Regions from separate parts of the Ensifer sp. Root142 genome, predicted to be linked through region 2. Evidence: riboswitches for the same ligand, from Rfam matches in the RefSeq annotation. Region 2 holds a riboswitch; each other region holds the start of a gene.
What was found. Region 2 has a riboswitch for cobalamin ahead of ASD52_RS24160 (CbtB-domain containing protein). Riboswitches for the same ligand answer to the same signal wherever they lie in the genome.

Region 1 (4,237 bases), on a different contig from region 2:
GCTCTCCGGCCACGGCGGCCAGCTGCGCGTTCGATGTGGCGGCTTCGGCAATGATCCACTCGCGAAACACCTGGATCTTGTTCTGCCGCCGGTGGCTTTGCGGATAGACCAGCCAATAGGCACGGCCATCCCTGACCACATGGTTGAACGGCCGGATGAGTTTTCCGCTGCGAAGCTCCTCAATCACAAAGGTGGAGACGACCATGGCAATGCCATGATCGAGCAATGTGGTGGCCACATCCATTGCCTGGACGTCGAAGATCAGCTCAGTGCCATTGCTGGCCGGCGGTTCCACGCCCGCTTCGGTCATCCAGCGCCGCCACCAGCTGGCGTTGCCGAAGCGCCTCACCGTGAGAACGTCGGCCGGATCCTTCAGCTGATGTTTTTCCAGGAACGTCGGCGTACAGACGGGCATGTATTCGATCGGGAAAAGAGGAAACACTTCATTGCCCGACCAGTCGCCGTTGCCGCTGCGCACCACGAGATCAATCGCATCGCGCTTGAAGTCGATCAGCTCCGTGGACATGTGCACGCGAATGCTGATGTTTGGATGGGCTGTCTGAAACGAGGCGAGCCTGGAACCAAGCCAACTTGAGACGACGGTTGGCAGTACCGAGATGTGCAGGTGATGCTCGGTCTTGTCGGCAATCTCGGAGAACGCCGTACCCAGTAGATCGAGCGCCTCGGTCACCTTCGGCGCAAGCTGCCGTCCGGCAGCCGTCAAGCGCACTTCCCGTGGCAGACGGACAAACAGCGGCGTGCCGGTGCGGTCCTCCAGCAGTCGGATTTGATAGCTGACAGCGGCTTGCGTCATGCCGAGCTCCTGCGCCGCGCGGGTGAAACTCAAGTGCCTGGCTGCGGCCTCGAACGCGCGCACCGCACTCATGGGGGGAATCTTGCTCATGAAGTGAGATAAGCATTCTTTATGGCAGCATGCGAGAAATCGCTTTGCGCGAAACCACCAAAATCCTCAATTTTCTCGCGAACACATCACCACAGAACTGAAGGGGTTAGCAATGCTTAGCGCACTGCGATCGATCATCCTCCACGTCTGGACTTCGGCCAAGAGAGCTGCCGACGCCACGACGACCATCGATACATTCAGCGAGTTCCAACTGAGGGACATCGGCCTGACGCGAGACAATGACAGCATCCGGGCGCGCGCGGGCGATGTTGCTGATCCGTGGCAGCACGTAGCGGGCTCTGATCCGGGCGGTGCCCTTTCGCCGCAGACGCCAAATGATGAAGTCGCGTCGCCGCCCTTGCGACAAACTTTCGACCTCGGCCGAATGGAGAAAATAAAGACATAAACATTTCTTTATACGATTGACGCCGTCGACTTTGCGGGGCATTGTCGAACAATCGTGGTTCTGCGGCTCGTCTGACGACAGGCCGGAGCTAAGAGGGAATTCGGTGCGGCGCCGCAAGGCGCTCATGCCGGAGCTGCCCCCGCAACTGTAAGCGGCGAGCGGTCGTCCAATGATGTCACTGAGGGAGACGCCTCGGGAAGACGGGACGGTTCGTGTTGACCCGCAAGCCAGGAGACCTGCCGCGATAGATAACGTCCACGGGCGGGGTGTCCGATGTGTCGCCTTGACGAGCGAGCCAGTCTCGGTCGTGGATGCGTCGCATTCAAAGCCTTGCCCACAACCTTCGGGGTAAGGAAATGACCATCAAGACAGCCAATCTCGGCTTTCCACGTATCGGCAGCCACCGTGAACTGAAGTTCGCGCTGGAGCGCTATTGGGCCGGCAAGATCGAGAGACAGGACCTGCTCGACGTCGCCGCCAGGCTGCGGGCCGAAAACTGGGCCGCGCAAAAGGCGCGTGGGATCCAGATCATTCCATCGAACGACTTCTCGCTTTACGACCAGGTTCTCGACACATCAGTGCTGGTTGGTGCGGTGCCACCGGCCTATGGCTGGAAGGGCGGCCCGGTCGACCTCGACGCCTATTTCGCCATGGCGCGCGGTTCGACGACTGCCGCCTGCGCGTCCGGTTGCACGCATGGCGGGCCCGACGGGGGCAACCAGGCGCTGGAGATGACCAAGTGGTTCGACACGAACTACCACTACATGGTTCCGGAATTCGCGGAGGATCAGCGCTTCGAGCTGACGCGCAATGCGCCGCTTGACGCCTTCCTCGAAGCCAAGGCGCTCGGGCATGTCACCCGCCCTGTCGTCCTCGGCCCCGTCACCTTCCTGAAACTGGGCAAGGCGCTTGCCGGCGGATTCGACACCATCAATCTGATCGAGCGGCTGCTGCCTGTTTATACGAAGCTTCTCACCGAGCTTGGGGAAGCCGGCGTCGAATGGGTGCAGATCGACGAGCCATGCCTGGTGCTCGATCTCACTGAGCGGGAACGCCAGGCGCTGGCGCTGACCTACCAGACGTTCGCCTCGGAACTTCCGCAGTTGAAAATCATGCTCGCGACCTATTTCGGCGCGGTCAGTGACAACATGCCGACAGCCCTTTCGCTGCCGGTTGCCGGGCTGCATGTCGACCTCGTGCGGGCGCCCCAACAGCTCGACTTGCTACTTCAGACGGTACCGGCACAGCTTGTGCTGTCGCTCGGCGTCGTCGATGGCCGCAATGTGTGGCGTACCGATCTTGCCGGCCTCTTCCGCCGGCTGCAGCCGTTGATCGAGGCGCATGGCCGCGATCGCATCGAGCTTGCACCGTCGTGCTCGCTGCTGCACGTGCCAATCGACCTCGATCTCGAACGAGCGCTCGATCCGGAGCTCGGCTCCTGGCTTGCCTTCGCCCTGCAGAAGCTGGACGAACTCAGCCTGCTTGCCCGCGCATTCGAGCCGGGCCTGGCCAATCCCGAGCAGGTCTTTGCAAAATCGATTGCTGCGGTCGAGGCACGGCTGACCTCGCTCAAGGTCCACGATCCACTCGTTGCCGGACGCTTGAAGAACCTGACGGCAGCAGACAGCCGCCGTCAATCGAGTTTTGCAACGCGCCGGCGCCGGCACGAAGACAGGCTGGCACTGCCGCTCTTCCCGACGACGACGATCGGCTCCTTCCCGCAGACGTCAGAGGTGCGCCAGGCACGATCGCTGCATGCCAAGGGCGAGCTCAGCTATGTCGACTACCTCGCCTACCTGCGCCAGGAGACGGAGAAGGCCGTGCGCTGGCAGGAGGAAATCGGCATCGAGGTGCTGGTGCACGGCGAATTCGAGCGCAACGACATGGTGCAGTATTTCGGCGAGCAGCTCTCCGGCTATGGGTTCACTCAGAGCGGTTGGGTGCAGAGCTACGGCTCGCGCTACGTACGCCCGCCGATCATCTTCGGCGATGTCTCGCGCCCGAACCCGATGACGGTCGATTGGGCAACCTATGCGCAGTCGCTGACGGACAAGCCGATGAAGGGCATGCTCACCGGCCCGGTGACGATGCTGCAATGGTCGTTCGTGCGCGACGACCTGCCCCGGTCGATCGTATGCCGGCAGATCGCACTGGCGCTGCGCGACGAAGTCACCGACCTGGAAACGGCCGGTATCGCCGTGATCCAGATCGACGAACCGGCGCTGCGCGAGGGACTGCCACTGAGACAGGCCGATCGAAAGGCCTATCTCGACTGGGCGGTCGGGTGCTTCCGCATCAGCGCCTCCGGCGTCGGTGACGAAACCCAGATCCACACCCACATGTGCTACTCGGAGTTCAACGACATCATGGCGGCGATTGCGGCAATGGATGCCGATGTCATCTCCATCGAAACCTCGCGCTCGAAGATGGAGTTGCTCGGCGCCTTTATCGATCAGGCCTATCCGAACGAGATCGGCCCCGGCGTCTACGACATCCACTCGCCGCGGGTACCCACTGTCAACGAGATGGTGCATCTGATCGAACAGGCGACCGACGGTCTGACGCCGGCGCAGATCTGGGTCAATCCGGATTGTGGTCTGAAAACAAGGCGGTGGGAGGAAGTTCGCCCGGCACTCGTCAACATGGTGCAGGCGGCGCAAGCGCTGCGGCGATCCTTTGCTGCCGCCCGGCGAGAAGCCGCAAACGCATGATGGGCGACAGCACTATCGAGACGGCGCCGGGGGAACCCCCGGCGCCTGCCACCTGGGTGCAGCCTTGGACAAACGGGCAATGAAATTTGATCGAAGGCTACCTCAGAGGCATTATGAACCCGCCATCGAGCCATGCCGATATCTCAAGCAAATTACACCTCGACGGCGTCGCCTCTATTTACTCGCCCGGTCCATCCACAAACTTGCACGTTGCTT
Region 2 (4,237 bases):
CCTTGGGCACCGGTTGCCTGTCTGCCTTTCGCTGCCGATGCGTCGCAGTCGGCACTCGCCGAGCTCGAGAACTGTTACCCGGACATTCTGTGCGAGAGCCGGTTTCCCGGCGGGTTCAATCCGAGCCTGCCCGGTGTGGGCCCGGAGGGTTGGGTCGACGACCGCGTGGTCGGGCTTGACCAGGGGCTTGTCGTGATGATGATCGAGAATGCCAGAAACGGTTTCGTCTGGGAGCTGACGCGCAGCATTCCGGCCATACGGCGCGGATTGCAGCGGGCGGATTTTCGCGGCGGCTGGCTTGAGACCAGGGAGACGGCATGAGCTTGGGCCACGAGCGGCAGGACGAGCGCCCGGCGGAGGACGAGGCGGACGCGGCGTTGCGCCAGAGCGCCCTTGGCGTTCTCGCGCACCTGCAGTCGTCTTTCCCCGAAGTGGGCTTTTCGCTCGGGGCCGCCGGCGACGTATTTCTTCCCGAGGCGCGGTTCTGGGTGGAGGAGGGCGTCGGGCTTGAAGACAGCCTTGCCTATCAGGATCGCTTTGCCGAGGGCATGGACGACAAGATCCGCGCCGCCCATCTGATTGCCTTTTACAGCAACCAGCTCACGCTCGCGCTTGGCGGCCTCTATCTCGGTGGGGGCATCGTGGCAGCCGTTCGCGGCCTTCGCTTCGAAGAATTTTCGCGGGCCTATGGCGAACGGCTTGTCGCGGCCAAGCGGTTTCATTTCAGCCTTGCCTTGCCCGCAGCCGGGGATCATGCCCCGGCGACTGCGGACGTCTTCGGCGAAACCTTCGCTGCGCATCTGGCGCCGATCGTCGTCATGTTGAAGCGTCGCACCGGCCTGTCCTCGGGCGCGCAATGGCGGCTTGCGGCGGATTCGCTTGCCGGTGGGTTCCTGGAGATCGGCCGCGTCCTCGGCGACGAGGAGACCGCGATGGCGAGGGCGCTGGCGATCGTCAAGCGCGCGGGTACGTCGCTATTTTCCGACAAGCTCCGTTACGAGGACATCGTGATCGAGATCGGCGGCAATCATGCGCTGTCGCGCACCTATCGCCTGCGCGGCGGCTGCTGTCTCTATTATCGAACGGAAGGTGGCAGCTTCTGCGACAGTTGCGTGATGCTGGCGCCGGACGACCGCCGCGCGCGGTTGCAGGCGCATCTGCTGGCATTGCAGGCGCGCTGAGACATCTCGACGACAAAGCCCCTGATATCGGCGATATCAGGGGCTCCGGGTTGATGGCGAAATCTGGCCGGTCTGTTACGCCTTGGCGAAACGATCGTTGATGAAGCCCGACACGACGCCGAGAACAATCCAGAACGCGAGCGTGGTGGCAAGGGCTGCCACGGCGAATTCAGCGCCGAGCACGGCCGGCACATTGCTGGAGATGTCCGACGGTTGCGGCGCGCCATAGACATGCGGTGCCGCGATCAGCACGAGGCCGATGATCTTGGCGGCGATCTCTTGCCGCAAGACCAGCAGATAGAGACCGGCGGCAGACAACAGCACGGTTGCACCCCACCAGACCTGGCGGTCGCCGAGTTCCGCGGCCGGGAAGCCCGGCAGTTCCGGCGGCAGACCGATTGCCGGCAGCATGTGCACGGCAAGCCAGCCGCAGGCGCCCCAGAGCGCGCCGTTCCTGAGCGTGATCGGGTAGCCGATGACGAGGCTGACGCCGGCGAGCAGCAGCGCGAAGCCGGAGCCGGTCACCAGATTGGCGATCAGCGTGCCGGAAAAGCGGCTCATGCCGAACATGATGCCGCCTTCCTCGTGTTCGCCCTCATGGGCGTAGGCAGGCGTGATCGGCGACAGGGCGTCAAGCAAAGCGCCAATCGGCGAAACCGCCTTCAGCGACGAATGCTGGTCGTGGTTTGCTGCGGCCGGATCGGCCGTTCCCGGCTGAACGGCTGGTTGTTCGCCGGCGGCCGGTGCCTCGCCTTCGAATTCTTCCGCGTGCAGGATCAGCGGTACGACGCGCAGTTCCTGGGCGCCGGTCATGAAGACACCGGCAATCAATCCAGCCACGATCGCGGCCAGAAGCGTTCTGACAATCATTTTCGATATCCCTCGATATCGGCGCGCCATGCATCTGGCAGGCAGCGCCGTGTCCCACTGGCAAATATGCGAACGGCTCCGTCCGGCAGATCTTCAATCTGCATCAGACGCGAGCAAACGCGTCCGGCTGTCTGCCGGAAGCGTTTTTGTCCGCAGCTATGTCGATGCGGAACGCAAGTCGCGTCCCGGAACATCGCTTAGTGGCAGGGGAAGCCATAGGAGTGGCGGGTGTCGTGCGCGGTATCGTGCAGCACGGCCGAGTTCGCCAGGCCTGCGCCGAAGACGAGGAAGCCGCCGATGAGGAGCGCGATGATACCTGCGGTCAGACGATCGCTGAGGGAGAGCGGAATGCTCGAAACTGTAGATGTAGCCATGACAACCTCCGTGATGGCGTCGGGATCTTTCCCGGTTTGGGCCCTATGCCCGCATCGACTGGCAGGTTTCCTGGCTCAGGACGTCGGGTGAGATCACCCTGGATTTGCCTCGCCTTCCCAGAGCAAGGGCCGCCCTCTCGCGGTCTTGTCTCCAGTGGCTTCTTCCGGATCGCTCCGGAACGGCGCATTCACGTCGCTCTACAGTCGCGGGGTCGGCCGTGATTTGAATGCCCAGCATGGGTCCATCCGTCACGTTCCCGTTTACTCCCGAAACGCGTTCGCGTTGCGGGAACCAATCGATCCACGATGATTAGGATCGCACCCCGGAGATGTCAATTAGACTTGCGCCGCCGCCCGGTCCATCCGCGACAAAATCACGAAGGATCATGCGTTTATAGGCTTCGACGATCTGGTCGCCCTCTGCTCTGGTGACGGAGACCGCAAGCCGCATCGTGCAATCGCCGAGATGCATGATCAAAAAGGCGGCGCTGTCGATCGTTTCGCGCGGCGTGTCGGGCGCAAACCGAGCCCAGACGTCGGCCAGAAGCTGGCCGCCGGCACGGCTTTGCAAAAGGTCGATCTCGCGCAGCGCCTTGTCGGCCTGCATCGCTGACCAGATGTCGCGCATCACAGGCTCGGCCAGGAACATATCGTAATAGATGTCGAACAGCATGGAGAAGGCGTCACGCAGTTCCGAGATCGACGTCACCTTGGCAAGCTCGGCCCCGATGCATTCATTGCAGACCGCATTGTAGCGCTCGGCCAGCGTGCGCACGATCGCCGCCTTGTCGGGGAAGTACTGGTAGAGGGAGCCGATCGAGATTCCAGCCTTTTCAGCGACTTCGCTCATGCGCATGGCGTCGCTGCCCTTCTCCTGGATGATCGCCGTGGCGCAGGAAAGGATGTGCTCGACGCGCTCGCGGCTGCGCTTCTGGCTGGGCGTGCGGCGCAGCGCCGGCTCGTCGTCAGCGGGGATTGTGGAAGGGCTTGCATCGGGAATCATGAGTAATGCTCACATTTTGACTTGACTCCTAAAATACGAGGATTTATCACATTTGCAAATGTGAGAGATGCTCATGTTTTGCAATCAACCTCAGGAGGAAGCGATGACTGACAAACTCACACTGGTTCTGGGCGGTACGGGCAAGACGGGGCGGCGGGTGGCGGCCCGCCTTGAGGAGCGGGGTATCGCGGTGCGCATCGGCGCCCGTTCGGCATCGCCTTCCTTCGACTGGACGGATGAGGCGACCTGGGCGCCCGTGCTTGAAAATGTCGAGCGCATCTATATCAGCTACCAGCCGGATCTGGCGGTGCCGGGCGCCGTCGAAACCATCCGCAAATTCTCGAGGCTTGCCGTTCGCTCGGGCATCAAGCGGCTGGTGCTTCTGTCGGGGCGCGGCGAGGACGAGGCGGAAGCGGCCGAGCGCGAACTGCAGGCCTCCGGCGCCGACTGGACGATCATCCGGGCAAGCTGGTTCTTCGAGAATTTCAGCGAGGATTTTTTGACCGATTCCGTTCGCAGCGGATCGGTGTTCCTGCCGCCGGATGAGATCACCGAACCCTTCATCAGCACCGACGACATCGCCGACGTGGCAGTTGCAGCCCTTCTGGACGAGGGGCATGTCGGCAAGGTCTATGAGCTGACAGGCCCGCGGCTGATGACCTTTGCCCAGGCCGTGGCCGAGATCGCGACGGCTGCCAACCGCCGGATCGGCTATCAGTCCGTGCCGGTTGCCGACTTCACGGTGCAGTTGCGGGCCGACGGATTGCCTGATGACTATGTCGAACTCATCCGCTATCTCTTCACGTCGG
Region 3 (4,237 bases), on a different contig from region 2:
CCGCTCATGGTGAAGACCACCTTGGCGCCTTGCGCTTCGGCGTCGGCTGCCGCCCCTGCCCTGACTGCTATCTCCTCGGCTGCCGGTGCTGCCGCCGGCTGGAAGCTTTCCTCGTGATAGCGGCTCATGTCGAAACCGGCCGCCTTCAGCAACTCGCGCACGCCGCGCATGAACGGCTCCGGACCGCAGCAAAACACTGTGCGCTCCATGAAGTCGGGTGCAAGCAGCGGCAGCTTGGCGCCGTCGATGCGGCCGCGCAGCCCGTGCCATCCGTGCCTTGACTCATGCCCCTCGACCACGAAGCCGAGGTTTAGCCCGGACATCTGGCGCGCCAGCACTTCCAGTTCCGAGCGGAACAGAAGGTCGTCTGGCCGGCGGGCGCAGGAAATGAAGGTGACGTCGGTCTCGGGAACGCAGTCCGCCATCCAGCGCGTCATCGACATCATCGGCGTGACGCCGGAGCCTGCCGATATGAAGAGATATTTTTCGCCGGGATGGCGCACGAAGCTGAAATCGCCGAGCGGACCGAACGCCTTCAGCCGCATGCCGGGCTTCAGGTGATCGAACATCCAGCGCGTGCCGATGCTATCGGCTTGCGCCTTGACGGTGACGGCGATCGACAACGGCCGGGAGGGCGTCGACGACAGCGTGTAGGTGCGCATGACCGGCTCGTCGGCGACCGGCAGCTCGAGCGTGACGAACTGCCCAGGCAGATAGCGGAACCAGGCCGGCTTTTCCGCCCGGAAGGTAAAGGTCATCACATCGGCGGTCTCGATCACGGCCGATGTGCATTCGAGCATGTTCTGCCTGTCGATCCAGACATGAAGCTCGTCGAAATGATGGAACGAGGATGCCATCTGCATGTCAGGCGACCCGGGAAAGCGGAGCAGCCTCGCCCTGCAGGCGCTGTTCCATGAACTTGCAATACCACTCGACGAACTGCATCACGCCGCCTTCGTGTTCGGGCGAATAGGGGCCTGACTGGTAGGCCGGCGAGCGAATACCAAAGGCGTTCTCCTCGACGATCTGGCGGTCCTGATCGTTGGTCTCGGTCCAGACATGCGTCAGTTGCTCGAGATTGTAGTCGACGCCTTCAACCGCGTCCTTGTTGACCAGCCACTTGGTCGTCACCTGCGTCAGCTCCGGGCCGAGCGGCAGGACGCGGAAGGTGATGGCGTGGTCGGCCAGCACATGGTTCCAGGTCGAGGGATAATGGAAGAGCAGGAGCGTGCCGATATGCTTCTGGCTAACGTCTGCCGACAGTTGCCGCCGCACGGCGCGGGCGCCGGACATGGTGTAGCTCTCGGCGTCGTCGATCAACGGCATGCGCGCCGAGCGGAACTGGCCGGTCTCGGACATCCGGAACTCGCTCGGCAGTCCGGCTGCTTCGCATTTCGCCCAATGCGCGGCAATGACGGGATCATCCTTGGCGCCCTGCACACCGGTCGCCGTCGGCGCTTCGGGATAGGTGCGGCAAAGTTCGGGGTGGTTGGCGGCACAATGGTAGCACTCCCGGTTGTTTTCCCAGACGAGTTTCCAGTTGCCCTTTTCGATGATCGTGCTTTCGAAGGCGACCTTGGTTTCACCCAGGCGGTGCGGCGCAAGATAGGGCGCGACCATGTCGCGGAACGGGCCGAAATCCATCGGCTGCTCGGACAGGTTGATGAAGATGTAACCGCCGACGGTCTCGCAGTGGATCGGCTTCAGGCCGTGGGCCGCCTTGTCGAAATCCTCGCCCATCTGGCGGGCAAAGAGCAGCGCGCCGTCGAGCTCATAGGTCCATTGGTGATAGGGACAGACGAGCTTGGCCGAAGAGCCCTTGTGCTGCGCGCAGACGCGAGAACCGCGATGACGGCAGGAATTGTGCAGGGCGCGGATCGTGCCCTGTCGGTCGCGAACGATAATGACAGGATAATCGCCGACCTGGACGGTGAAATAGTTACCGGCACGCGGGATCTCGCAGTCGTGGCCGATGAACAACCAGTCCTTGTACCAGATGCTTTCGAGATCCTGCCTGTAGTAGTCGGGGTCGATGTAGAAGGCCCGGTCGAGGCTGTAGCCGTCGCGTCGACCCTTCAGCTTGCGGAGCATATCGCCCTTGATGTCCATGTCCTGTCCTCGTTCGCCTTGTTTCGGAGAGGCAGGACTGGAACCCGCACGGGCGCATTGCCTGTGCGATGACGGCTCCGATCCGGCTGCCCGCCGCAACCCGTTACGGTCTGTTCGCGTCAAGGCTGGTTTCCGGGCTCAGGAGCCGTCCGCAAGGACCAGCCCGGCGCCTTCCCGGACGGAACCGTCCAGTGGCTTTGTGCCGTGGCTTTCGCTCCACCACCGTTGCGGGGGCAGCGCCGGGTTTTGACCGGCTTCCCAATTCTCCGCCTTCCCTAAAAGACAGCACCTTGAGTAGGCATATCTAATCGCGGAAGCCATCGTCGTAGCTGCCGATTAACGACATCCGATTCCAGAAAGACGACACAGCACATCAAGCGCACCAAACGCCCTGTGATTGATCATTTTTCATTGTAAACAATAGGATAGCTCAAGGATTGAGCAATTGTCGCTTTTTCCGGCAAGGCTTGCGAGAAAGCGCGGATCCTTCGCCATTTTGCGACATGTCTTCCCGTGACGCGGGGCAAGGCCCACCGACGCGAGTGAAATCTTCCATTAACCATAATGCATTAGCGTCGCCTGACGGAGAAACCGGCCGAACCGGCAAACAGCGCATTGAAGTTCATGGCAAAGCTCAAATACTACGACGCCGCAGCCGAGAAGCTGCCAACGATCGCTCCGAAGACAGCGGTCCACACCGAGTTCCTGCGCACCGGCCGCATAGAAAGGCGTCAATGGTCGCAGCGCGAGCGGCGTTATCTGAGCTATGACGAGGTTGCCGAGCGCACCGCCCACAAGCTGACGACCGCCGGCGAAACGACGCACAAGCGGATGAACGGCTTCCATACCTCGATCCAGTTTCCCAAGATGATCTTCCACCGCACGCTCACCGGTCGGCCGCATCTCGGCTATTGCCATGTCACGGCGGCGAGAACACATCTCGCCCCGTCCAAGGACGTCACCTGGTCGTTCTATTTCGCCAACTTCTTCTGTGACCTCGGCGACGAGAAACACTTCTTCGAACGCATCCAGACCGGCTATTCCCGAATGTACTTCGCCGTTGCCATCGAGCCCGATGCGCCAGAGGGGCAGATGACCATCAATCGCAGCGTTCGCGACAACGGGCTGCTCTTTCGTACCGACGACCCGAAAGTCGCGCTCAAGAACGTGCTGATGCTCGGCGCGCGCGACGAGGCATTGAAGCGCATCATTCGCAGCCTCTGAAGCGCAGACCCGGTTGCCTGAAGAAAATCGTTCTGTTTTCACCGTGGCTCCTTTAAGGAAGCCTCGGAAAGGGAAACGGAAGCGACATGGCCGAAATCATCGATACACGGACCGAGCCGGAACGGGCGATCGAGCGTGCCTGTGCGGTGCTTGCCGAAGGCGAGCCCGTCGCGATTCCGACCGAGACGGTCTACGGCCTGGCAGCGGACGCCACCAATCCCGATGCGATCAGCCGTATTTATGAGATGAAGGGGCGTCCACGCTTCAACCCACTGATATCGCATGTGTCAGACATGGCGATGGCTGAAGCCCATGTGACATTCGATTCGTTGTCGCGGCGCCTGGCCGAAGCGTTCTGGCCCGGCCCGCTGACGTTGATCCTGCCCCAGCGCACAACAAGCACCGTGCACGCGCTTGCCTCGGCCGGCCTCGACACGCTCGGCATCCGCATGCCTGATGGCTTTTCACGTCGGGTGATTGCCCGCTTCGGCCGCCCGCTCGCCGCACCGAGCGCCAATACGTCGGGCAAGATCAGTCCCACAAGCGCTGCCCATGTGGAAGCCGATCTCGGGCCGCGCCTCAAGCTCATTCTCGACGCCGGCTCTGCGGAGATCGGGCTTGAATCGACGATCATCAAGGTCGAGGACGGCGCGCTGCGCCTGCTGCGTCCGGGCGGTCTCGACGTCTTCGAAATCGAAAGGCTGACCGGCCTTACCGTCTCGAGGCCGCAGAGCGCCGGAGCGACTATCGAGGCCCCGGGCATGCTCGCCTCGCACTACGCGCCGGGCGCAGCTGTCCGGCTCGACGCCGCCGACGTGCGTCCGGGAGAAGCGCTGATCCGGTTCGGCAATGCGTCGCTCCCCGGCGAAGAGCACGCCGCGATCGTACTCGACCTCAGCCCGGC

Region 1: linked by a shared signal. The riboswitch ahead of metE (5-methyltetrahydropteroyltriglutamate--homocysteine S-methyltransferase) and the one ahead of ASD52_RS24160 (CbtB-domain containing protein) in region 2 are both predicted to bind cobalamin.
Region 3: linked by a shared signal. The riboswitch ahead of ASD52_RS15680 (aromatic ring-hydroxylating dioxygenase subunit alpha) and the one ahead of ASD52_RS24160 (CbtB-domain containing protein) in region 2 are both predicted to bind cobalamin.

The regions. Positions count from the first base shown of each region.
Region 1 is NZ_LMFK01000001.1:635,145-639,381, reverse strand. Features, by position in the region: gene ASD52_RS03125 (LysR substrate-binding domain-containing protein) at 1-886, opposite strand, end outside; cobalamin riboswitch at 1,349-1,569, shown strand; gene metE (5-methyltetrahydropteroyltriglutamate--homocysteine S-methyltransferase) at 1,667-4,021, shown strand; gene ASD52_RS03110 (hypothetical protein) at 4,200-4,237, opposite strand, start outside.
Region 2 is NZ_LMFK01000029.1:4,502-8,738, reverse strand. Features, by position in the region: gene ASD52_RS24175 (glucoamylase family protein) at 1-321, shown strand, start outside; gene ASD52_RS24170 ((2Fe-2S)-binding protein) at 318-1,181, shown strand; gene ASD52_RS24165 (CbtA family protein) at 1,257-2,051, opposite strand; gene ASD52_RS24160 (CbtB-domain containing protein) at 2,249-2,425, opposite strand; cobalamin riboswitch at 2,468-2,737, opposite strand; gene ASD52_RS24155 (TetR/AcrR family transcriptional regulator) at 2,736-3,428, opposite strand; gene ASD52_RS24150 (NAD(P)H-binding protein) at 3,532-4,237, shown strand, end outside.
Region 3 is NZ_LMFK01000012.1:661,817-666,053, reverse strand. Features, by position in the region: gene ASD52_RS15685 (hybrid-cluster NAD(P)-dependent oxidoreductase) at 1-863, opposite strand, end outside; gene ASD52_RS15680 (aromatic ring-hydroxylating dioxygenase subunit alpha) at 865-2,109, opposite strand; cobalamin riboswitch at 2,215-2,417, opposite strand; gene ASD52_RS15675 (DUF6656 family protein) at 2,734-3,333, shown strand; gene ASD52_RS15670 (L-threonylcarbamoyladenylate synthase) at 3,420-4,237, shown strand, end outside.